Regions from separate parts of the Streptomyces sp. NPDC048496 genome, predicted to be linked through region 1. Evidence: riboswitches for the same ligand, from Rfam matches in the RefSeq annotation. Region 1 holds a riboswitch; each other region holds the start of a gene.
What was found. Region 1 has a riboswitch for thiamine pyrophosphate ahead of thiO (glycine oxidase ThiO). Riboswitches for the same ligand answer to the same signal wherever they lie in the genome.
Positions count from the first base shown of each region.

Region 2: another riboswitch for thiamine pyrophosphate. It lies ahead of ACGFSA_RS11285 (thiamine ABC transporter substrate binding subunit); the one in region 1 lies ahead of thiO (glycine oxidase ThiO).
Region 3: another riboswitch for thiamine pyrophosphate. It lies ahead of thiC (phosphomethylpyrimidine synthase ThiC); the one in region 1 lies ahead of thiO (glycine oxidase ThiO).

Region 1 covers NZ_JBICXB010000037.1:50,981-58,482, reverse strand. The annotation lists gene ACGFSA_RS26690 (peptide-N4-asparagine amidase) at 1-666, opposite strand, end outside; gene ACGFSA_RS26685 (NAD(P)/FAD-dependent oxidoreductase) at 816-2,000, opposite strand; gene ACGFSA_RS26680 (hypothetical protein) at 2,079-2,438, opposite strand; TPP riboswitch at 2,490-2,602, shown strand; gene thiO (glycine oxidase ThiO) at 2,600-3,808, shown strand; gene thiS (sulfur carrier protein ThiS) at 3,805-4,023, shown strand; gene ACGFSA_RS26665 (thiazole synthase) at 4,026-4,820, shown strand; gene pknB (Stk1 family PASTA domain-containing Ser/Thr kinase) at 4,944-6,854, shown strand; gene ACGFSA_RS26655 (deoxyribonuclease IV) at 6,861-7,502, shown strand, end outside.
Region 2 covers NZ_JBICXB010000008.1:44,078-51,579, forward strand. The annotation lists gene ACGFSA_RS11270 (ArsR/SmtB family transcription factor) at 1-283, opposite strand, end outside; gene ACGFSA_RS11275 (ABC transporter ATP-binding protein) at 361-1,386, opposite strand; gene ACGFSA_RS11280 (ABC transporter permease) at 1,406-3,055, opposite strand; gene ACGFSA_RS11285 (thiamine ABC transporter substrate binding subunit) at 3,172-4,293, opposite strand; TPP riboswitch at 4,367-4,483, opposite strand; gene rlmN (23S rRNA (adenine(2503)-C(2))-methyltransferase RlmN) at 4,525-5,631, opposite strand; gene ACGFSA_RS11295 (phosphatidate cytidylyltransferase) at 5,814-6,899, opposite strand; gene frr (ribosome recycling factor) at 6,899-7,456, opposite strand.
Region 3 covers NZ_JBICXB010000001.1:63,035-70,536, forward strand. The annotation lists gene ACGFSA_RS00285 (metallophosphoesterase) at 1-730, shown strand, start outside; gene ACGFSA_RS00290 (hypothetical protein) at 913-1,737, shown strand; gene thiC (phosphomethylpyrimidine synthase ThiC) at 1,876-3,666, opposite strand; TPP riboswitch at 3,659-3,792, opposite strand; gene ACGFSA_RS00300 (YibE/F family protein) at 3,863-5,200, shown strand; gene ACGFSA_RS00305 (SsgA family sporulation/cell division regulator) at 5,282-5,719, opposite strand; gene ACGFSA_RS00310 (IclR family transcriptional regulator) at 5,821-6,591, opposite strand; gene ACGFSA_RS00315 (DUF5326 family protein) at 6,838-7,050, opposite strand; gene ACGFSA_RS00320 (cupin domain-containing protein) at 7,178-7,495, opposite strand.

The DNA of each region.
Region 1 (7,502 bases):
GGTGGAGCCGCCCTTGCCGACGCTCAGCCAAGGGGCGTCGGTGGAGGCGGTGTTGCCCAGGGGGACGATCCGGTCGGCCGTGGTGGCGGCCGGGTGGCGCCGGTCGGCCCGGTAGTACGTGATCGTCAGCTTCACGTGGTACACGCCGGTGTACGTGCCGTTGACAACGTTTCCGAGCTCCAGCTGAAGCTTCTGCGGGTCCTTGAGGAGCGGCGCGAACTCGGTGATGTCCTTGGCGACGTGCCAGCTGATGCCGTCGTCGTCGGGCTCGGCCGTGCTGGTGCGGAAGACCTCCGCGCCGCCGACGAACACCGCGGCGAGACGGTCGTACTGACGCCCCTTCACGCTGCCCGACCAGTCGAGGACGACCTTGTTCCAGGGTCCCTCGCACCGGGCGGGCGGGGTGAGCGTGGTGGTGTACGGCGGCCCGCCGAGCGTGTAGCCGAAGTCGTGATCGACGGCCGTCACCGCGCAGTGCTCGGTGTCCGGGCGGGAGACCGGCGGCAGTGCGTCGACCGGGTCCTGGTAGGAGACGGCCGGGTTGGAGCCGGGGGCCGGGGCGGTGCCCGCGTACGCCGGGGCGGCGACTGCACCGCCGATGAGGGCGATCGAGGCCGCCGCCGCGGAGATTCCGCGCAGGGCGCGGACCCATCGGTAGGGGGACATGTACATCCTTCGGAATAGGGTCGGTGATCCAAAAGCTGTACAGTGCACCAATTTTGCCCCGCAGCCAAGAGGTGTCCGCATAGCGGAGATTGCGCTCCGCCCCCTTCACGGGCCCGTCGGGTACTTACGGTCTCCCCTGCGGGAGGCCGTTACTGACGTACCGTCGATTTCAGCGGCACGGAGGGATCGGCCGCCCGCACCTCATCGAGCCGCGCTCCCGCCTCGATGAGCTTGCGCCCCTGGGCCAGGTCGCGCGGCCGGCCGACGGCGAGGACGGCGACCAGCACGCCGTCCCGCAGCCAGAGGACCGACCAGGCGGGACCGTCCGGGTCGCCGCGCCACAGCAGGGTGTCGGCGCCCGCGTGATGGCCCGCGTACTGCACGAACCGGTCGAACTGCTCGGACCAGAAGTACGGCACGGGGTCGTACGTGAGAGGCTGCGGCGCCCCGCCGGATCCGGCGCCGATGATGTTGGCGGCGGCGGTCCGCGGCCCCTGGACGGCGTTGTCCCAGTGGTGGACGAGGAGGCGCGTGCCGTATCGCGCGGAGGGGAAGGAGGCGCAGTCCCCGACGGCGTACACATCGGGCAACGAGGTTCGCAGCGCTTCGTCGGCGGTCACCGATCCGTCCGGTCCGAGCGCGATGCCGGAGCCGGCCAGCCAGGCGGTGGCGGGCCGGGCGCCGATCCCGACGACCACCGCTCCGGCCGCGAGTGCGCGGCCGTCGGCGAGGACCACCCGGCCGGGCTCGATGCGGGCCACCGGGGCACCGGTGAGGAGTTCCGCGCCGCTCTCCCCGTACCAGCGGGCCATCGGAGCGGCGACCTCGGCGGGCAGGACGCCCGCGAGCGGCCGGTCGGCGGCCTCGACGACGGTGACCTCGCAGCCCGCGGCGCGGGCCGCGGTGGCGAACTCCGCGCCGATCCATCCGGCACCGACGACCACGACGGTGTGCTGCTCGCCGAGGACCGGCCGCAGCCGTGCGGCGTCGTCGAGGGTGCGCAGCAGATGGACGCCGCGCACACCCTCGGAGCCCGGCAGCTCGACCGGTTCGGCGCCGGTGGCGATGACCAGGACGTCGTACGGGACGGGGCCCGTCGGGGTGTCCAGTTCGTGCGCCTCGGACCGGACGCCGGTCACGTCGCGGCCCAGCTGCAGCTCGATGTCGAGCGCCTCGAAGTCGATGTCGAAGGCGGAGTCCTCGGCCTCGCCGAGCAGCACCGCCTTGGACAGCGGCGGCCGGTCGTAGGGCTGGTGGGGTTCGGCGCCGATCAGGGTGACCGGGCCGGTGAAGCCCTGTTCCCGCAGGGCCACCGCGGTCTGCACACCGGCCATGCCCGCACCGACGATGACGATGCGGCGCTCGGTCCGCCGGTCCGGCTGCTCAGTCTGCTGCTCGCTCACCTGTCCACCTTAAACACCTGACGGCCCGTCAGCCAGACACTCCTCGACCACGCTCGTCCCGCTGCCCTCCTGCGACTCCCACTCCCACCGCTCGTCCAGCCGCACGCGGCCGTCGGCGAGCTCGACGACGGTGGAACGGCAGTGTCCGGAGGATGTCGTTCCGTCCTGCTTCAACTGGACGTACCGGAAGTCGAGTCGATCGGCGGTCCTGGTGCCGACGAGATGGCCCCGGACCACGTCGCCGCCCGCGTACTCGGCCCAGATCCGGCCGTCCTGCTCGTGGTACGTGAAGCGGGTACGGGTGCCGACCTGGCCCGGCGCCTGGTCGGCGACCGGCGAGAGGACGAGTCCGTCGAGCGAACGGGCCACGGTGGCTGCTCCCTTACAGGGGCCGGGGAACGGGGTCTAGGGTGGCCACCGTAAGACACTCGCGGGAGCCCGGACGCACCGGGCTGAGAGGGAGGCTGGGCGGCCTCCGACCGTACGAACCTGATCCGGGTCATGCCGGCGAAGGGAGGGGCTGGACGCCCATGCGTTCTTCCGGGAACACATCCGTATCCGCACAAGAATCCGACGTCCTCGTCATCGGGGGCGGGATCATCGGTCTGGTGACCGCCTGGCGGGCTGCGCAGCGCGGTCTGCGCACCGCGGTCGTCGACCCCGACCCGGGCGGCGGGGCCGCCCGGGTCGCGGCCGGGATGCTCGCCGCCGTCACCGAACTCCACTACGGCGAGCAGATGCTGCTCGGCCTCAATGTCGCGTCCGCCGCGCGCTACCCGGCCTTCGCGGCCGAACTGGAGGCGGCGAGTGGCCAGGACATCGGCTTCCGCGCCTGCGGCACCCTGGCGGTCGCCCTGGACTCGGACGACCGCGCCCATCTGCGGGAGCTGCACGCGCTGCAGCAGCGTTCGGGGCTGGAGTCGGAGTGGCTCACCGGCCGTGAGTGCCGTCGGCTGGAGCCCATGCTGGCGCCGGGCGTGCGCGGCGGTCTGCGGGTCGACGGGGACCACCAGGTCGATCCCCGCCGACTGGCCGCCGCTCTGCTGACGGCCTGCGAACGGGCCGGGGTGGTCTTCCACCGCGACTGGGCGGAACGCCTCGGGGTGGCACGGGACCGGGCCGCCGGAGCCGTACTCGCGGCCGGTACGGAGCTGGCCGCCGACCAGGTCGTACTCGCCGCGGGCAGCCTCAGCGGGCGGCTCGCCGGGCTGCCGGACGAGGTCGTTCCCCCGGTGCGACCCGTGAAGGGACAGGTGCTCCGGCTGACCGTGCCCGCCGCTTACGCACCGTTCCTCACCCGCACCGTGCGGGCCGTGGTCCGGGGCAGCCATGTCTATCTCGTCCCGCGCGAGAACGGCGAGCTCGTCGTCGGCGCGACCAGCGAGGAGATGGGCTGGGACACCACCGTCACGGCGGGCGGGGTGTACGAGCTGCTGCGCGACGCCCACGAGCTGGTGCCCGGCATCACCGAACTGCCGCTCACCGAGACCCGAGCCGGCCTTCGCCCCACCTCCCCGGACAACGCCCCGCTGCTCGGCCCCACCGCCCTGTCCGGCCTCCACCTCGCCACCGGCCACCATCGCAACGGCGTGCTGCTCACCCCCGTCACCGGTGACGCCATGGCCGAGTTGCTGACCACCGGCGAGCTGCCCGCCGTGGCCCGCCCCTTCGCCCCCGGACGATTCGCACCCGCCCCCGTACCGCCCTCCGCCTCCGTACGTCAGGAGCAGCCCGCATGACCGACTCCCGTCCGCTCACCGTCTCCGTGAACGGCGATCCCCGTTCGATCGCCGCGGGCACCACTCTGGAGGCCCTTGTGGCGACACTGACGGCGGCGCCCTCCGGGGTCGCCGCGGCCCTCAACGAGACCGTCGTCCCGCGCAGCCGCTGGTCGGCCGCCGCCCTCGCCGACGGCGACCGGATCGAAGTCCTCACCGCGGTCCAGGGAGGCTGACCATGTCCGACGATCTCTTCACCCTCGGTGGCATCACGTTCGGCTCCCGGCTGATCATGGGAACGGGCGGGGCGGCCGGCCTCGACGTGCTCGAACGCTCCCTGACGGCGTCCGGCACCGAGCTGACCACCGTCGCGATGCGCCGCCTCGACCCGACCGTGCAGGGCTCGGTCCTCTCCGTCCTCGAACGCCTCTCGATCCGCGTCCTGCCGAACACGGCGGGCTGCTTCACCGCGGGCGAGGCCGTGCTGACCGCCCGGCTGGCCCGTGAGGCGCTGGGCACCGACTGGATCAAGCTGGAGGTCGTGGCCGACGAACGGACTCTGCTGCCCGACCCGATCGAGTTGCTGGACGCCGCGGAGACCCTGGTGGACGACGGGTTCACCGTCCTGCCGTACACCAGCGACGACCCGGTGCTCGCCCGGAAACTGGAGGACGTGGGATGCGCGGCGATCATGCCGCTCGGCTCCCCCATCGGCTCCGGGCTCGGCATCCGCAATCCGCACAACTTCCAGCTGATCGTCGAGCAGGCCCGGGTGCCGGTCATTCTCGACGCGGGCGCCGGGACCGCCTCGGACGCGGCCCTGGCGATGGAGCTGGGGTGCGCGGCGGTGATGCTGGCGTCGGCGGTGACCCGGGCGCAGGAGCCCGAGCTGATGGCGGCGGCGATGCGGCACGCGGTGGACGGCGGGCGGCTGGCGTACCGCGCGGGCCGGATCCCGCGGCGCCACTTCGCCGAGGCCTCCTCACCGGTGGAGGGGCGGGCGGTACTGGACCCGGAGCGGGCGGCGTTCTGAGCGCGCGTCCCCGGGTCCGTACGCTGCTGAAGCGCATGTCCCTGTCACGGCTCGGCTGCAGTACGGACCCGGGATCGCCCCGGCCCGTCGGTCGTGTCCGCGGTGGCTCGTAGACTCGGCTGCGTGGATAAGACCCTCCAGGACCCCCTTGTCGGGCAGCTGCTCGACGGCCGTTACCGCGTCGATGCCCGCATCGCCGTGGGCGGGATGGCCACGGTCTACCGGGCCATGGACACCCGGCTCGACCGGGTGCTCGCCCTCAAGGTGATGCACCCGGCGCTCGCGACCGACGTCTCATTCGTCGAGCGCTTCATCCGCGAGGCCAAGTCGGTGGCCAGGCTCGCCCACCCCAATGTGGTCGCGGTCTTCGACCAGGGCGCCCAGGGGGCGTACGTCTACCTGGCGATGGAGTACGTCGCGGGCTGCACGCTGCGCGACATCCTGCGCGAGCGCGGCGCCCTGCAGCCGCGGGCCGCCCTGGACATCCTGGAGCCGGTCCTCGCCGCGCTCGGTGCCGCACACCGGGCGGGGTTCGTGCACCGCGACATGAAGCCGGAGAACGTCCTGATAGGGGACGACGGCCGGGTGAAGGTCGCGGATTTCGGTCTCGTACGGGCTGTGGGCGCGGTCACGAACACCACCGGATCCGTCCTGGGCACCGTCTCCTACCTCGCCCCCGAGCAGATCGAGCACGGCACGGCGGACACCCGCGCCGATGTGTACGCCTGCGGTGTCGTGCTGTACGAGATGCTGACGGGCGCCAAGCCGCACACCGGTGACTCCCCCGCCCAGGTCATCTACCAGCACCTCAACGAGGACGTCCCGGCCCCCTCGGCCGCCGTCCCCGGGCTCGCGGTCGAGCTGGACCGCCTGGTCGCGAGCGCCACCGCCCGTGACCCCGAGGTCCGCCCGTTCGACGCGGTGGCCCTGCTGGCCGAGGCCCGCACCGCGCGCGCCGCGCTCACCGACGAACAATTGGACGCCGTACCGCCGCAGGCCCTCGCCGAGGTGCACGACGTCGCCGAGGACCGCACGAGTGTGATCCCCCGGGTGCTCCCGGAGGGTCAGGGCACGGCCCACCACACCAGCCGGCTGGAGATGCCCCCGCCGCTGCCGCCCGAGCAGGACCGGCAGGCCCGACGCGGGCCGCGGCGCGGAATGCTTGTCGCGATCTTCGCCGTGCTGCTGGTGCTCGGGGCCGGTACCGGTGTCTGGTACATCAACTCGGGACAGTTCACCCGGGTCCCCTCCCTCCTCGGCCAGACCGAGAAGGAGGCCGGGCAGCGGCTCTCCGACTCCGGGCTGGAGCTGAAGAGCGTCAAGCGGGCCTACAGCGACAGCGTCGAGCGCGGCAGGGTCATCGACAGTGATCCGAAGTCCGGCGCCCGGATCCGGGGCAACGGCTCGGTGACGATCACCGTGTCGCGCGGCCCGGAGATCGTGAAGGTGCCCGCCGTCGAGGGCATGGCGCTGGCCGAGGCCAGGCAGGCGCTGAAGAAGAGCGGGCTGGTGCCCGGCATGGTCACCAGGGAGTTCAGCGGGGAGTTCGACCGGGGCCACGTGATCCGTACGGATCCCGCAGCGGGCGCCGAGCGCCACCCCGACTCCGCGGTCGCCCTGGTCGTCAGCAAGGGCAGCCCGGTCGATGTCCCCGATGTCACCGGACTGTCGGTCCAGGACGCCACCGCCGCACTGGACGAGGAAGGGCTGAAGGCCGAGGTGCTGCCCGGCCGCGTCAACTCTCCCGAGGTCGAGGGCGACATCGCGCACCAGTCCCCGGGCCAGGGTGCCCATGTCGCCGAGGGCGACACCGTCACGCTCACGGTCTCCAAGGGCCCGCGGATGATCGACGTACCGGACGTCACCGGCAAGGACGTCGACGAGGCGACGAGGCTGCTGAAGAAGGCGGGCTTCGAGGTCAAGGTCGACCGCCCGTTCCTCTCCTTCAGTGACAAGATCGCCAGTCAGTCCGTGGACGGCGGCACACAGGCCCCCGAGGGCAGCACCATCACCATCAAGACCAAGGGGCTCTAGATCCATATGCGCAACCCCGTCGGCGGCCATGTCCCCGTGGCCGGCGGCCTGGCCAAAGTCGGTCTGCCCTACGCCCGTGAGATGGGGGCGGAGGCCGTCCAGGTCTTCGTCGCCAATCCGCGTGGCTGGGCCACGCCCACCGGGAAGCCGGCGCAGGACGAACAGTTCCGCGCCGAGTGTGCAGCCGAGTCGATACCGGCATACGTCCACGCCCCGTACCTGATCAATTTCGGCTCGCACACCGAGGCCACCGTGGAGAAGTCCGTGGACTCGCTGCGCCACTCCCTGCGCCGGGCCCGTGAGATCGGCGCCCTGGGCGTCGTGGTGCACACCGGCTCGGCGACCGGCGGCCGGCCGCGCGCGGAGGCCCTGGCGCAGGTACGGACGCACATGAGGCCGCTCCTCGACGAGCTGACCCATGACGACGACCCATATCTGCTGCTGGAGTCGACCGCCGGACAGGGGTTCTCGCTCTGCTCGCGGACCTGGGACTTCGGCCCGTATTTCGACGCACTCGACGCCCACCCCAAGCTCGGTATCTGTCTCGACACCTGCCACATCTACGCGGCGGGGCACGATCTGGCGGGCCCCGCGGGCATGAAGCAGACCCTGGACCTGCTGGTGGACACGGTCGGCGAGGGGCGGCTG
Region 2 (7,502 bases), on a different contig from region 1:
TGCTCTCCCAGAACGTCCTGTAATGGTCCAGCCACTCCGTGGCGTCCGCCAGCGGCGCCGCCTCCAGCCTGCACGGCCGCCACTGCGCCGACCGGCCGCGCGTGATCAGCCCGGCGCGCTCCAGCACCTTCAGATGCCGGGAAACCGCAGGAAGGCTCATGTCGAACGGCTCGGCAAGTTCGGTGACCGTGGCCTCGCCCACGGCGAGTCGCGCGAGGATCGCGCGACGCGTCGGGTCGGCCAGAGCCGCGAAGACGGTGCTGAGCCGGTCCGTTTCAGCCACGCCCTTAACCACCTCGTTAATTAACCGATGTGTTTAATATAGCGCGGAACTGCCCCGTCAACCGGGGCGCGCTGCGCCTAGAACGTCGCGGGCAGTACCACTGTCTCCGACGCGTCGAAGGTCACACCCACCGACGCGCCCTCCTGCGGGGTGTCCCGCAGCGGGCACTCCGCCTCCAGGAGCGGTCCGCTCTCGGGGTGAAGGGTCACGGCGACATGGTTGCCCCGGAAGGTGCGCGCGCCGACCGTGCAGCGCAGCCCGGACTCCGGGGATCCGAGCCGTACGCCCGCCGGACGCACCAGCAGAGCGCGCGGGCCGTGCGGCGAGCCGTCCGGCACCGGCACCTTCCCCCACGCCGTACCGGCCACCGCGCCGGTCACCGTCGCGTCCACCACGTTGTCGAAGCCGAGGAACCGGGCGACGAACGCTGAGGCAGGGCGCTGCCAGACCTCCAACGGGGTGCCCGCCTGGGCGATCCGCCCGTCGCGCATCACGATGACCCGGTCGGCGAGGGCGAAGGCCTCGCCCTGGTCGTGGGTGACGGCGAGCACCGTCGTCCCCAACCGGGCGAACAGGGTGCGCAGTTCGACGACGAGGCGTTCGCGCAGGCTGCGGTCCAGCTGGCCGAGCGGCTCGTCCAGCATCAGCAGCTTCGGCCGCGGGGCGAGCGCCCGCGCGAGGGCGACGCGCTGCTGTTCTCCGCCGGACAGTGCGGCGACGGCCCGCCGTTCGGCGCCGGGCAGACCCACCAGTTCGAGAAGTTCGGCGACCCTGCGGTCCTGGTCGCCGCGTGTGACGCCGTGCATGCGCAGCCCGAAGGCGACGTTGGCGCCGACGTCCCGGTGCGGAAAGAGCTGATGATCCTGGAACATCAGGCCGAGACCGCGCCGGTGGACCGGCACGCCGGCCTGGTCGACGCCGTCGAGGAGCACCCGGCCGCCGTCCGGCGGGTGCAGTCCGGCAACCACGCGCAGCAGGGTCGACTTGCCGCTGCCGCTGGGCCCCAGGACACAGACGATCTCGTGGTCCGCGACCTTCAGATCCACCGCTTCGAGCGCCGCCCGCTTCCCGAAGAGGACCGTGGCGGATTCCAGTGTCAGCATGTCCACACCCCGAGCATCGTCAGAACTCCCTGGACCGGTCCGGGCGGATACGTTCGAGCAGCAGCAGCGACACCGCGCACACCAGCATCAGAATCGTGCTGAGCGCCATCGCCTGCCCGTAGTTGAGCTCCCCGGACCGTCCCAGCAGCCGCGCCACGGCCACCGGCAGGGTCGGGTTGTCGGGCCGCGCGATGAACACCGTCGCCCCGAACTCGCCGAGCGACACGGCGAACGCGAAGCCCGCCGCGACCAGCACCGCTCTTCGCACCAGCGGAAGATCGACCTCGCGCCAGGCCCGCAGCGGCGACGCCCCGAGCACCGCCGCCGCCTCCCGGAGCCGGCCGTCCACCGCCCGCAGGACCGGCAGCATCGTCCGTACGACAAAGGGAACGCCGACCAGCGCCTGGGCGAGCGGCACCAGGATCCACGAAGTCCGCAGGTCCAGCGGGGGCTTGTCCAGCGTGATCAGAAAGCCGAAGCCGACGGTGACGGCGGACACCCCGAGAGGCAGCATCAGCAGCGCGTCGAAACCCCGGACCAGCCGCCCGGCCAGGGGGGTCCCCCCGGCCGAGTCCGTTCGAGGCTGGGGGAGCGTCAGCGCGGCCGCCGCGAGCCCGCCGACGATCAGCGCGATCACAGTCGCGACCAGCGCGTACTGCAGTGAGTTCCCGATCGCTTCGAGAGGTGCGACCAGGAACGTGCTGCCGCTCGCCTCCGCGGACTGCAGGGCGCGGTAGTAGCCGAAGCCGAAGCCGCCGGGCGTGTCCAGCGAACGTTCCACGAGCACACCGAGCGGCAGCAGGATCAGCACCAGTACCGTCAGCAGGACCCCGCCGAGCAGCGCCCACTGCCCGGTGCCGCGCGGCCTGCGGGAGGTACGCGCCGGATCGACCAGCTTCAGCGCCGTTTCCCCGCGCCGCACGGTCCACGCGTGCACGGCCAGGATCGCGCCGACCGCGGCGAACTGAACCAGCGTCAGCACGGCGGCCGTCGGAAGGTCGAGGAGCTGGGCGGTCTGCCGGTAGATCTCGACCTCCAGCGTGGAGTAGGCCGGACCGCCGAGGATCTGTACGACACCGAAGGAGGTGAACGTGAAGAGGAAGACCATCAGCCCGGCGGCGGCCACCGCGGGCGCGAGGGCCGGCAGAGTGACCCGCCGCCACGCCGCGAACCGCCCGGCGCCCAGCACCCGGGCGGCCTCCTCCTGCCGCGGGTCGAGCTGCGACCACAGCCCGCCGACGGTCCGCACGACGACCGCGTAGTTGAAGAAGACATGGGCGAGCAGGATCGCCCACACCGTGGTGTCGAGACGCACGCCCGCCAGTTCGTCGAGGAAACCGCCGCGCCCCAGCAGCGCCAGGAAGGCCGTCCCCACGACGACGGTCGGCAGGACGAACGGCACGGTGACGACCGCCCGCAGCACCTGCTTGCCGGGGAAGTCGAAGCGGGCGAAGACATACGCGCCGGGCAGCGCGATCAACAGGGTCAGCGCAGTCGACGCGAGGGCCTGCCAGGTGGTGAACCAGAGGACGTCGAGGATGTCCGGCCGGGTCAGCACCTCGCCGATCCGGCCGAACTGCCAGGCGCCGTCGGCGTTCAGCCCGCGGCCGACGATCGCGACGACGGGGTAGGCGAAGAACAGCGCGAAGAACGCGACGGGCACGGCCATCAGACCGAGCCGCACCACGCTCCCCCGCCACGCCCCCGCGCGCCGGGGACGCGCGAGCCCGGACCGGGCGCGCGAACCCTTCCCGCCCGCGCCCGGACCGCGTACGGGACTCTTCGCTACTTCACTACGAGCGAGGACCACGACCGGACCCACTGCTCACGGTTCTTGGCGATGGCGTCCGGGGCCACCGTGGTGGGCCTGTCGACCGTGGCGCCGAACTCCGTGAAGAGCTCCGGCAGCTTCGCGTCCTTGGTGACGGGGTTCACGAACATGTTGAGCGGCATGTCCTCCTGGAACTTCTTGCTGATCAGGAAGTCCAGCAGCGCCTTGCCGCCCGCCTCGTTCTTCGCGCCGTTCAGCAGACCGGCGAACTCGATCTGCCGGAAGCACGTCCCGGTCGCGACCCCGGTCGGAGCCTCGCTCGGCTGCGGCTTCGCGTAGAGCACCTCGACCGGCGGACTGGAGGCGTACGAGACGACGAGCGGCCGGTCCGCCTTGGCCTTCTTGCCGCCCGCGGACCCGGAGAACTCCTCGTTGTACGCCTGCTCCCAGCCGTCGACCACCTTCACACCGTTGCTCTTCAGCTTCTTCCAGTAGTCCTGGTATCCGCTCTCGCCGTAGGTGGCGACGGTGCCGAGAAGGAAGCCGAGACCGGGCGACGAGGTCGCGGCGTTCTCGGTGACGAGAAGGTTCTTGTACGCGGGCTTCGCCAGGTCGTCGAAGGTCTTCGGCGGCGCGAGCTTCTTGTCGGCGAAGTACTTCTTGTCGTAGTTGACGCAGATGTCGCCGGTGTCGATCGGAGTGACCCGGTGCTTGGCCGCGTCCAGCTGGGCATCGGCCGCGACGCGGTCGATGCCCTTCGCCTCGTACGGGGTGAACAGTCCGTTGTCGAGGGCGCGGGAGAGCAGCGTGTTGTCGACGCCGAAGAACACATCACCGCGCGGGGAACCCTTGGTCAGGATCTCCTGGTTGAGGGCAGCGCCTGCGTCACCGCTCTTCAGCACCTTGACCGTGTAGCCGGTCTCCTTCGTGAACGCCTTCAGCACGTCCTTGGAGACGTTGAACGAGTCGTGACTGACAAGGGTCACGGTCTTGGAGCCGGAACCCTTCGTGTCACCGGCCCCTGACGCCGAGTCGTCGGAACTGCCGCAGCCGGCGAGTGCCGTGACGCCGAGCGCGGCAGCGAGGGCCGTCGCCGCGAGCTGCTTGGTCCCACGCGTGGTGCGGGTGGTGCTCATTATGAATTCCTCCTGGGTTTGACCAGGAAGAGACGCGGCCCTGCCCTTGGAGAAGCGGGCAGGGCGCAACAGCATGAGTTGATGACCGAACTTCCTACCCGGAATGACCCGGGCGAGGTTCAGAGGGTCTGCGGCCAACCTGTCCTCGGTGCCGCACTCTCAGCGCTGTGGCGCTCCCCTGTCGGAATATGAAGTTGATTTCGGGCCCAGGTTACACGGGCTCTTTCGGCCTCAGCGCTCGGATGCCGCCAGCTGCCCGCAGGCCCCGTCGATCTCCTGGCCGCGGGTGTCCCGCACGGTCACGGGCACTCCGTGGGAGGCGATCGCGTCGACGAACGCCTTCTCGTCCTCGGGCCGGGAAGCGGTCCACTTCGAGCCGGGCGTCGGGTTGAGCGGGATCAGGTTGACATGGACGCGCTTGCCCTTGAGGAGCCGGCCGAGCAGATCACCGCGCCAGGCCTGGTCGTTGATGTCGCGGATCAGCGCGTACTCGATGGAGATCCGGCGGCCGGACTTCTCCGCGTACTCCCACGCCGCGTCCAGCACCTCGCGCACCTTCCAGCGCGTGTTCACCGGCACGAGCGTGTCCCGCAGCTCGTCGTCCGGCGCGTGCAGCGAGACGGCGAGACGGCACTTGAAGCCCTCGTCGGCAAAGCGCAGCATGGCCGGCACCAGGCCCACGGTGGAGAGGGTGATGCCGCGCTGCGAAAGACCGAGACCGTCCGGCTCCGGGTCGGTCAGCCGGCGAATCGCGCCGACCACCCTCTTGTAGTTGGCGAGCGGCTCACCCATGCCCATGAAGACGATGTTGGAGAGCCGCGCGGGCCCGCCCGGAACCTCCCCGTCGCGCAGCGCCCGCATGCCGTCCACGATCTGGTGGACGATCTCGGCGGTCGACAGATTGCGGTCCAGACCGGCCTGCCCCGTCGCGCAGAACGGGCAGTTCATCCCACACCCGGCCTGCGACGAGATACACATCGTCACCCGCTCCGGGTAGCGCATCAGGACGGACTCGACCAGCGTCCCGTCGTGCAGCTTCCACAGCGTCTTACGGGTGGTGTCGTCGTCGCAGCTGATGTGCCGGACCACGGACATCAGGTCGGGGAACATCGCCTCGGCGAGCTTGTCCCGTGAACCGGCCGGGATGTTGGTCCACTCGGCGGGGTCGTGCGCGTACCGCGCGAAGTAGTGCTGCGACAGCTGCTGCGCGCGGAACGGCTTCTCGCCGATCGCGGCGACGGCTTCCTTGCGCTCGGCGGGCGTGAGGTCGGCGAGGTGCCGCGGCGGCTTCTTGGCTCCGCGGGGCGCGACGAAAGTGAGTTCTCCGGGCTTAGGCATGGTTCCTCCAGTGTCGCAGACACGCCGTGGTGCCAGCTGTCGTCGCCGGCTCAGGCGGGACAGGGTGCGACCGCGTCCGGCCGGCGGTGATCCTCGCCGAGACAGAGGAGTGAGGGTCCGCTGTCCTGTGGACAACGGACCCTCACTCATAAAAACGCAGGTCAGGCTGGGGGCCCGGCTTCTCAGCCGGAGCCGACGAAAAGCACCAGCAGGAGCCAGACCACCGGAGCGGTCGGCAGCAGCGAGTCCAGTCGGTCCATGATCCCGCCGTGACCGGGGAGCAGCGTACCCATGTCCTTGATCCCGAGATCCCGCTTGATCATGGACTCGCCCAGGTCACCCAGGGTGGCGCTGGCAGCGACGGCCAGGCCGAGCAGCAGCCCCTGCCACCAGGTGCCGTCGTCGATCAGGAACTGCATGCACAGCGCACCGGCGACCATCGCGAAGGCGACGGCTCCGAACAGTCCCTCGCGGGTCTTCCCGGGGCTGATCCGCGGCGCGAGCTTGTGCTTGCCGAAGCGCCAGCCGACGGCGTACGCGCCCGTGTCGCTGACCACGGTCAGCAGGAGGAAGGTGAGGACCCGCTGCGGCCCGTCGTCGGCGCTCAGCAGCATCGCGACGAAGGTGGCCAGGAAGGGTACGTAGAACGCGGCGAAAACACCGGCCGTGACGTCCTTGAGGTACCCCTCGGGCGGCTCGGTCATCCGCCAGACGAGCACCGCCAGAGCGGTCAGGGCCATGGCGACCCAGGCGCCCTCGGCTCCGCGCACATAGCCGGCCACGACCATCGCCGCGCCGCCGATCGCGAGCGGTACGAGCGGTGCCTTGATGCCCTTGCGCTCCTGCAGCCGGGAGGTGAGCTCCCAGAGGCCGACGACGACGGCGATCGCTATCACGCCGATGAAGACGGCCTTCACGATGAACAGCGAGGCGACGATGACGGCCCCGAGCCCCACACCGACCCCTATGGCGGCTGGCAGGTCACGGCCCGCACGTTTCTTCTGCGGGGGCGGCGGCGCGGTGGACATGGGCTCCTGCTGCTTCTCGTCACGGTACGGGGGGCCGCCGCGCCGGCCGGCGGCTCCCCCGTTCCGGTCGTCATGGTCGTGAGCGTCTCTACCTGCATCGGGAACGTCCGGCACGATGGGCATGGGCCGAGTCTGCTGGGCGTCATGCACATCGTATGCAGGACCTGCCGGGGCAGCCCTCATCTCGGGCGTACCCCCGTAGCCGGCTCCCTGCGGGGCGCCCCAGGAAGAGTCGTTCATCAGACTTCGAGCAGCTCGGCTTCCTTGTGCTTGAGCAGCTCGTCGACCTGCGCGACGTACTTCGCAGTGGTGTCGTCGAGCTCCTTCTCGGCGCGGCGCACCTCGTCCTCGCCGGACTCCTTGTCCTTGACCAGCTTGTCCAGGGTCTCCTTCGCCTTGCGGCGGACGGCCCGGATCGAGATCTTGGAGTCCTCGGCCTTCGTCTTCGCGACCTTGATGTAGTCGCGACGACGCTCCTCCGTGAGGTCGGGGAAGGTCACTCGGATGATGTTGCCGTCGTTGCTCGGGTTGACGCCGAGGTCGGAGTCGCGGATGGCTTGCTCGATGTTGCGCAGCGCGCTCTTGTCGAACGGCGTCACGACGGCCATGCGCGGCTCGGGAACCGAGAAAGAGGCCAGCTGGTTGATCGGGGTCAGCGCGCCGTAGTAGTCGGCGACGATCTTGTTGAACATCGCCGGGTGCGCACGGCCGGTGCGGATCGCGGCGAAGTCCTCCTTCGCGACCACGACGGCCTTCTCCATCTTCTCCTCGGCCTCGAGGAGGGTTTCTTCGATCACCACGTGCTCCTGCGTGTCTTGAGTGGGCCCGGCGTGCTCGGGCCCG
Region 3 (7,502 bases), on a different contig from region 1:
GGGACAGTGGGCCGCGGGCAACGCCCGGCTCTGGTTCCTCGGCGACTTCACCGACCGCGGTCCGGACGGCGTCGGCGTCATCGAACTCGTCATGCGCCTGTCCGCCGAAGCCGCGGCCGCGGGCGGCTACTGCAAGGCCCTGATGGGCAACCACGAACTGCTGCTCATCGGCGCCAAGCGGTTCGGCGACACACCGGTGAACTCCGGGGCCGGCACCGCGACGTTCCAGGCCGCCTGGCTGCTCAACGGCGGCCAGAAGAACGACATGGAGCGGCTCCAGGACCACCACCTCCAGTGGATGTCCCGGCTCGACGCGGTCGTCGAGGAGGACGGGCATCTGCTGATGCACTCCGACACGACGGCGTACCTCGATTACGGCTCCACCATCGAGGACGTCAATGACACCGTGCACGCCATTCTCACGCGTAACGACGCCGACGAGTGCTGGGACCTCTTCCGCAAGCTCACCAAGCGGTTCGCCTTCCGCGACGAGGCGGGTCCGCAGGCGGTCCAGGAGCTGATGGCGGCCTACGGCGGACAGCGCATCGTCCATGGTCACAGCCCCATTCCGTATCTTCTCGGCGAGGTCGGCTCGGAGGACGGCGAGGACAGCGCCGGGCCCGTGGTGGAGGGCCCGCACGTATACGCGGACGGGCTCGCGATCGCCATGGACGGCGGCGTGACCATGGCCGGAAAGCTACTGGTCGTCCAGCTGCCGTTGCATGACTGACGGTCTTCGGGGAAGACGCATCAACGACCTGACCACGCCGACCACTGGGCCTATTTACGGAAACTCCCTGTCACCCCGTGCCGTGGGCGCTCTACCATCGGCGTATCAGTAGCAGGCTCTCCTCCGTTTCCGCCCAACTGCCCGGCCAGTGCGGGTAGTCAGGCCCAACGGAGCATCGGGGGATGCACATGAACAGCGCTCCGCACCTGCTGGCCGAGGACCGACCCGAGTACGAGCGGATCCTCGGCGACGCGCTGCGTCACGCTCACGAACGACCGGATCTCGCCGGAGTCGGCGAACGGCTCAACGCGGAACAGCTGCGCACCATGGCGCTGAACGCCACGGCACTGATCACCACGGCGGCGGCCACCGAGTACGACCACTATGTGAAGGCCCGCAAAGAACTACGCGGACCGGCCGCCGACTCCGCCCAGGGTTCTGGCCTCGGCTCCGACGCGGACGATCCGGACCGGCCGGGCGCCGGGATAGGGGCGGTCGTCACGGTCCTGGCGCCGATGCTCGCGGGCACCTCCGCACTGATCTTCCTGCTGGTCGGCTATCTGCTGAAGATGCTCAGCCGGCCCCCCTCGTTCGCCGACACCATGGTCGCCGCCGGGTGGTTCTTCGCGGCGGTGACGGCGGCCGCGATACTGGCCGCCGCCGTCGGACTGCTCATCACGGCGCTGCGCAACGGATCGACCGCGCTGCCCGCCGAGGATGCCGAGGACGAGCTGCCGGAGGAGGTGGCGCGCGCAAGGGAGGCCTGGCGTCATGCGCTGCTGGAGCGCGGCATCCTGCCGTTCCTGCGCGATGCACTCGCCGATCCCACCGCAGGCGCCGCGTCGCGCACACCGCACCCGTCGGCCCACCGCATCCCGAAGATCGGCTACAGCAGACCGGACTTCACGGGGCCGGACGAGGGGCCGGCGGCGGGCCCCCGCCCGTCCTTCACGAGTCCGGACTTCACCAGCCCGGACTTCGGCGGCCCGGAACACGAACCGGACTGACCGGCCGCCACGGCCCGGCCTGCCTCGTGAGTGGTGGGGAATCACCAGCCGCGGGGCACCCGGCGGGTGGCCGGTGGAGCGGCCCGAGGCTCCCCCGGCGGTTTCCGGGGGAGCCTCGGGCCGCTCCGGTACGGCTACTCAGTCGGTGAGCGGGAGGTACACCCGGTTGCCGGCGGCCGCGAACTCTGCCGACTTCTTCATCATGCCCTCGGCGATCTCGGCCTCGGTCGCCGCGGGCTCGTCGCCGCCGAACTGCTCCGAGATGCTTCGGCTGATCTTCATCGAGCAGAACTTCGGGCCGCACATCGAGCAGAAGTGGGCCGTCTTCGCCGGTTCGGCCGGCAGTGTCTCGTCGTGGAACTCCCGCGCCGTGTCCGGGTCGAGTGCCAGGTTGAACTGGTCCTCCCAGCGGAACTCGAACCGCGCGTCCGACAGTGCGTCGTCCCAGTCCTGCGCCCCTGGGTGCCCCTTGGCGAGGTCCGCGGCGTGGGCCGCGATCTTGTAGGTGATGACGCCCGTCTTCACGTCGTCCCGGTTGGGCAGGCCCAGGTGTTCCTTGGGCGTGACGTAACAGAGCATCGCCGTCCCCCACCAGGCGATCATCGCCGCGCCGATGCCCGAGGTGATGTGGTCGTACGCCGGGGCGATATCGGTGGTCAGCGGGCCGAGCGTGTAGAACGGCGCCTCCTCGCAGATCTCCTGCTGGAGGTCGATGTTCTCCTTGATCTTGTGCATCGGGACATGGCCCGGGCCCTCGATCATGGTCTGGACGCCGAACCGCTTGGCGACCGAGTTGAGCTCGCCCAGCGTGCGCAGTTCGGCGAACTGCGCCTCGTCGTTGGCATCGGCGATCGAACCGGGGCGCAGTCCGTCGCCCAGCGAGTACGTCACGTCGTACGTCGCGAGGATCTCGCAGAGCTCCTCGAAGTTCTCGTACAGGAACGATTCCTTGTGGTGCGCCAGGCACCACGCGGCCATGATCGACCCGCCGCGGGAGACGATCCCGGTCTTGCGCCGGGCGGTGAGCGGGACATACGGCAGCCGCACGCCGGCGTGCACCGTCATGTAGTCGACGCCCTGCTCGGCCTGCTCGATCACAGTGTCCTTGTAGATCTCCCAGGTCAGCTCCTCCGCCCTGCCGTCGACCTTTTCGAGGGCCTGGTAGAGGGGCACGGTGCCGATCGGCACGGGGGAGTTGCGCAGTACCCACTCGCGGGTGGTGTGAATGTTGCGGCCGGTGGAGAGATCCATGACCGTGTCGGCACCCCACCGCGTCGCCCAGGTCATCTTCTCGACCTCCTCCTCGATGGAGGAAGTGACCGCGGAGTTGCCGATGTTGGCGTTGACCTTCACCAGGAACCGCTTGCCGATGATCATCGGCTCGGTCTCCGGGTGGTTGACGTTGGCCGGCAGGACCGCCCGGCCGGCCGCGATCTCCTCGCGTACGACCTCGGGTTCGACGTTCTCCCGGATCGCCACGTACTCCATCTCCGGGGTGATCTCGCCCCGGCGGGCGTACGTGAGCTGGGTGACGGGCTGCCCGTCGCGGCTGCGGCGCGGCCGACGAGGACGGCCGGGGAAGACGGCGTCGAGGTTACGCAGTCCGCCGCGCGGCGACGTGTGCCCCAGCCCGTCGTCCTCGGGGCGGACGGGGCGGCCCACGTACTCCTCGGTGTCGCCGCGGGCGGTGATCCAGTTCTCCCGCAGGGGTGCGAGACCGCGCCGTACGTCGGTTTCGGTGGCGGGATCGGTGTACGGCCCCGATGTGTCGTACAGCGTCACGTGCTTGCCGTTGGTGAGGTGCACCTTTCGGACCGGCACCTGGAGGTCCGGGCGCGAGCCCTGGACGTATCCCTTGTGCCAGCCGATGGACGTGCCGGCCTCGTCGCTCTGGTTCGAGGCAGGCGTGCGTGCGTCCGATGTGGTCATGAGACCTACTCCCTACGCCGGCATTACCCGGTAACAGGTTCGGCGGTCGGCGCAGCCTGTCCCGTACGGATGTACGGATATCAGCGCCCTCTCAGCCCGGTGCTCCGAGCTCCCGCGTGTGCAAAGGTGCCACCACGCTAGCGCCTGTTCCGGCGTGCTGGACAGAGGGCCTGTTCCTTCTTGCGATGATCGCCCGGTGACGTCCCTTCAGAGCGCCCCCGGATCGCAGGACCATCAGCACGGGCATTCGCACAGCCACGGCCCTGCTGCGCCGGTCTCCACGCATCTGCGCAAGATCATCGCGGCCGTGCTGATCCCGTTCGCCACCGCGGTCGTTGTCGGCCTGCTGGTTCTCTGGCCGGGCGGTGCGCCCGCGCACGAGCGCACCGGTGTCGGTTTCGACCAGCAGACCCAGCAGGGCAAGGTGGTGAACGTCGACAAGGTCGACTGCAAGGACGTGAATGCCGCGCAGACGCCGGTCACGGGCGGCACCACAACGCCATCGGGGGACGCGGGCGCCGGTCAGGAACCGGGGCTGTGCGAGAAGGCCACGGTCGAGGTGACGACCGGACACGACAAGGGGCGCACGTTCGTCGAGATCGTTCACCCCGACGCCCCTCGGCAGTTGCGCGAGGGCCAGGGCGTGGTCGTGGCGTACGCCCCCGACGCGCCCCATGACCTGCAGTACTCCGTGACGGATGTGAACCGGAAGTTCCCGATGGCGCTGCTGGCCGGGATCTTCGCTCTCGCAGTGGTCGTCGTCGGCAGAATGCGCGGGTTGATGGCGCTGGTCGCGCTCGCGGTGTCGTTCGCCGTACTGACCCTGTTCATCCTCCCCGCGATCCTTCAGGGGTCGAATCCGCTGCTCGTCGCGGTCGTCGGGGCCAGCGCGATCATGCTCATCGCGCTCTACATGTGCCATGGCCTGACCGCACGTACCTCGGTCGCGGTCATCGGCACCCTGATCTCACTGCTGCTGATCGGGCTGCTCGGTTCGCTCTTCATCGGCTGGGCGAGCCTGACGGGGAACACCGACGACAACACCGGTCTGATCCACGGCCTCTACCCTCACATCGACATGAGCGGCCTGCTGCTGGCCGGCGTCATCATCGGTTCGCTCGGTGTGCTCGACGACGTGACGGTCACCCAGACGTCGGCGGTCTGGGAGCTGCACCAGGCGGACCCGACCATGGGTGTGCGAAAGCTGTACCGGGCAGGGATCAGGATCGGTCGCGACCACATCGCCTCGGTGGTCAATACGCTGGTGCTCGCCTACGCAGGCGCCGCGCTTCCCCTGCTGCTGCTGTTCTCGATCGCGCAGAGCAGCGTGGGGACGGTGGCCAACAGCGAGCTCGTGGCGGAGGAGATCGTCCGGACGCTGGTCGGCTCGATCGGTCTGGTCGCCTCGGTGCCGGTGACGACGGCGCTCGCGGCACTGGTCGTCTCCGCGGACCGCACAGGGCTCGGCGCGGAAGCAGGAGCTTCGGCACCCGTACGGGGTGGGAGGGGCCGGCGTCGCAGGGCGAGGCATTGAGCACCTCGACGCAGAGCACATATCACCCGTTCGGCAGATAGAGCGTTCGATCGGCCAGTAGGCCGTCCGCGCAGTTCTTCCTCAGCCGGCGTTCTGTTCCTTGGCCAAGATCCGGCCCAGCGCCTCTTCCAGGCTGCCCTCGAAGTCACTCAGCGTGCACTCCTGCCCGAGGGGTACGAGCTTGTCCGTGCGGTCGAGAAACGCGACGAGTGGCGCTGTACCGGCCCTGAACAGGGCGCGATCCGTCCCGACCTGCAGCCGGATGTGTACGTCGGAGAGTCCCTCGGGCTCCGTGGGGCTGATGTGCACATCGCCGTCGCCGCTGGGGCTGTTGAGGCCGTCCAGCAGCAGCTCACGGCCGAAAGCCCAGGTGACGGGGGCGTCGCCGGGCAGGTGGAAGGTCATCCGGATCGCGTACGGATCGCACACCTCGTACCGGAGTTCCACCGGGATACGGAATGAGAGCTCCTCGGAAACGAGAAAGCTCATCATGACCTCAGCTTGAACCGACTCGCGCATCGTCCAACCCCGCAGTAGTTGAATCTGGCCAGGAATGATCCCCCATGGCCCTATTGACGCCATCGTGGTGCACGCGATAGCAGATCACAAGGAGTGATTTTTCAGATACTGATAGAGAACACGAACGAACGCAAGAGGGTTGCCACTTCATTGCGTAGTCGTTCGACTGCGGGGAGCAATCGATCTTCTTGGTCGAGAGGCATGGAAATCGCCATGGCGGCTGCAGTGAATCCGGCCGTGATCGGGATGGCCGCGCAGACCGTCCCCAGGGCGTACTCCTGTCGTTCGATGACAGGTTCCATCCGCTCCAACGACCTCAAACGCTCAAGAAGCGCCGGTCGGTCCCGCACCGAATAGCGGGTGAGAGGCCGCACGGGGTGGCGGTCCAGATGGTCCTCACGGGCCTTCTCGTCGAGCCGGCTGAGCAGACACTGACCGAGCGCATGGGCATGCCCGGTCTCCCGGAACGAGGCCCGCTCGTCCACCGCGGGTGCCGCGGGGGTGTCGGCGACCGCGATGAGTTCGATCTCACCTTCGCGGTAGACGGCGCAGTAGACCGGCGCACCGATGATGTCGCGCCAGCGGGCCAGCGACTGGGTCATTCTGCTGCGACGATTCTGCAGACAGCCGTCGTCGACGAGCCTCTCTGCGGCAGTACCGAAGAGGAAAACACCGTTCGCGCGGCGCAGGTAGCCCTCATGGGTGAGGGTGCGCAGCAGGTGATAGGCGGTAGGAAGAGGAAGTCCCGCTTCCCGTGCGAGCTGCTTCGCGGGCGCCCCGTCCCGATGGGCGCCCACAGCCTCCAACAGCCTCAACGCCCGCTGAACCGAACCGATCAACGTCGGAACAGCGGTGCTCGATGCCGTGGTCAAAAGTCACCCCCAGGCATGGCGACGGGCGGTCGGCCCGTCCGTGGGGGCCGCCCCCACGGTCCTGCCGCAAACCTGAGGTCCGGAGACCGGGCGTATGCACAAACCACTGGGCACAGCGGTGACGGACAGTTAATTCCCAGGCGGCGGCAGCGGACTGCCACTGTATAGGCCGTGTAAGCAGGGGGCCTCGTTTCGTCCTGCGCTTAGCTCAGCTGGGCTAATTGCCCGACTGGTGACCGCCCGCCCCTACCAGTCGCCGCGCGAGGACGAGGAGGACATGAACTTCCGTACGACGAAAACGAGGCCACCGACCAGGATGACGAACACCAGGACCTTGAAGAGCAGACCGATCACGAACCCGATCACGCTGGCGATCAGACCGCCGAACACCACGATCGCGATGACGGGCACTGCGACCCACTTCACCCACCAGGGCATCCCCGCGAATATCTCCCGCACAGCCATCGTCCCTACCTCATTCCTGTGAGTACCTGACTCGATGCTAGAGGCGCGGGGGTCGCCGGCGGGGGCTCCGGAGCCCTTGATCTCCCCTGATCGAACCCCGAGGGATCCCTGAGAGCCAGGCTCAGCTCTCGGGCGGAGAGAAGACCACCATGACTCGCAGATCCTCGGTGATGTGGTGGAACTTGTGGGCCACCCCGGCCGGTACGTACACCACGCTTCCCCTGCCCACCTGCGTGGTCTCCATGCCCACGGTGATCGAGGCACGACCGCTGACGACGAAGTAGACCTCGTCCTGCTGGTGCGGCTGCTGCGGGTCGAGTTCGCCGGCGTCCAGCGCGTACAGGCCGACGGACATGTTCCGCTCCCGCAGGAACTGCAGATACGCGCCGTCGTTGGCGGCACGTTCCGCCTCCAGTTCGTCCAGCCTGAATGCCTTCATGGCCCGT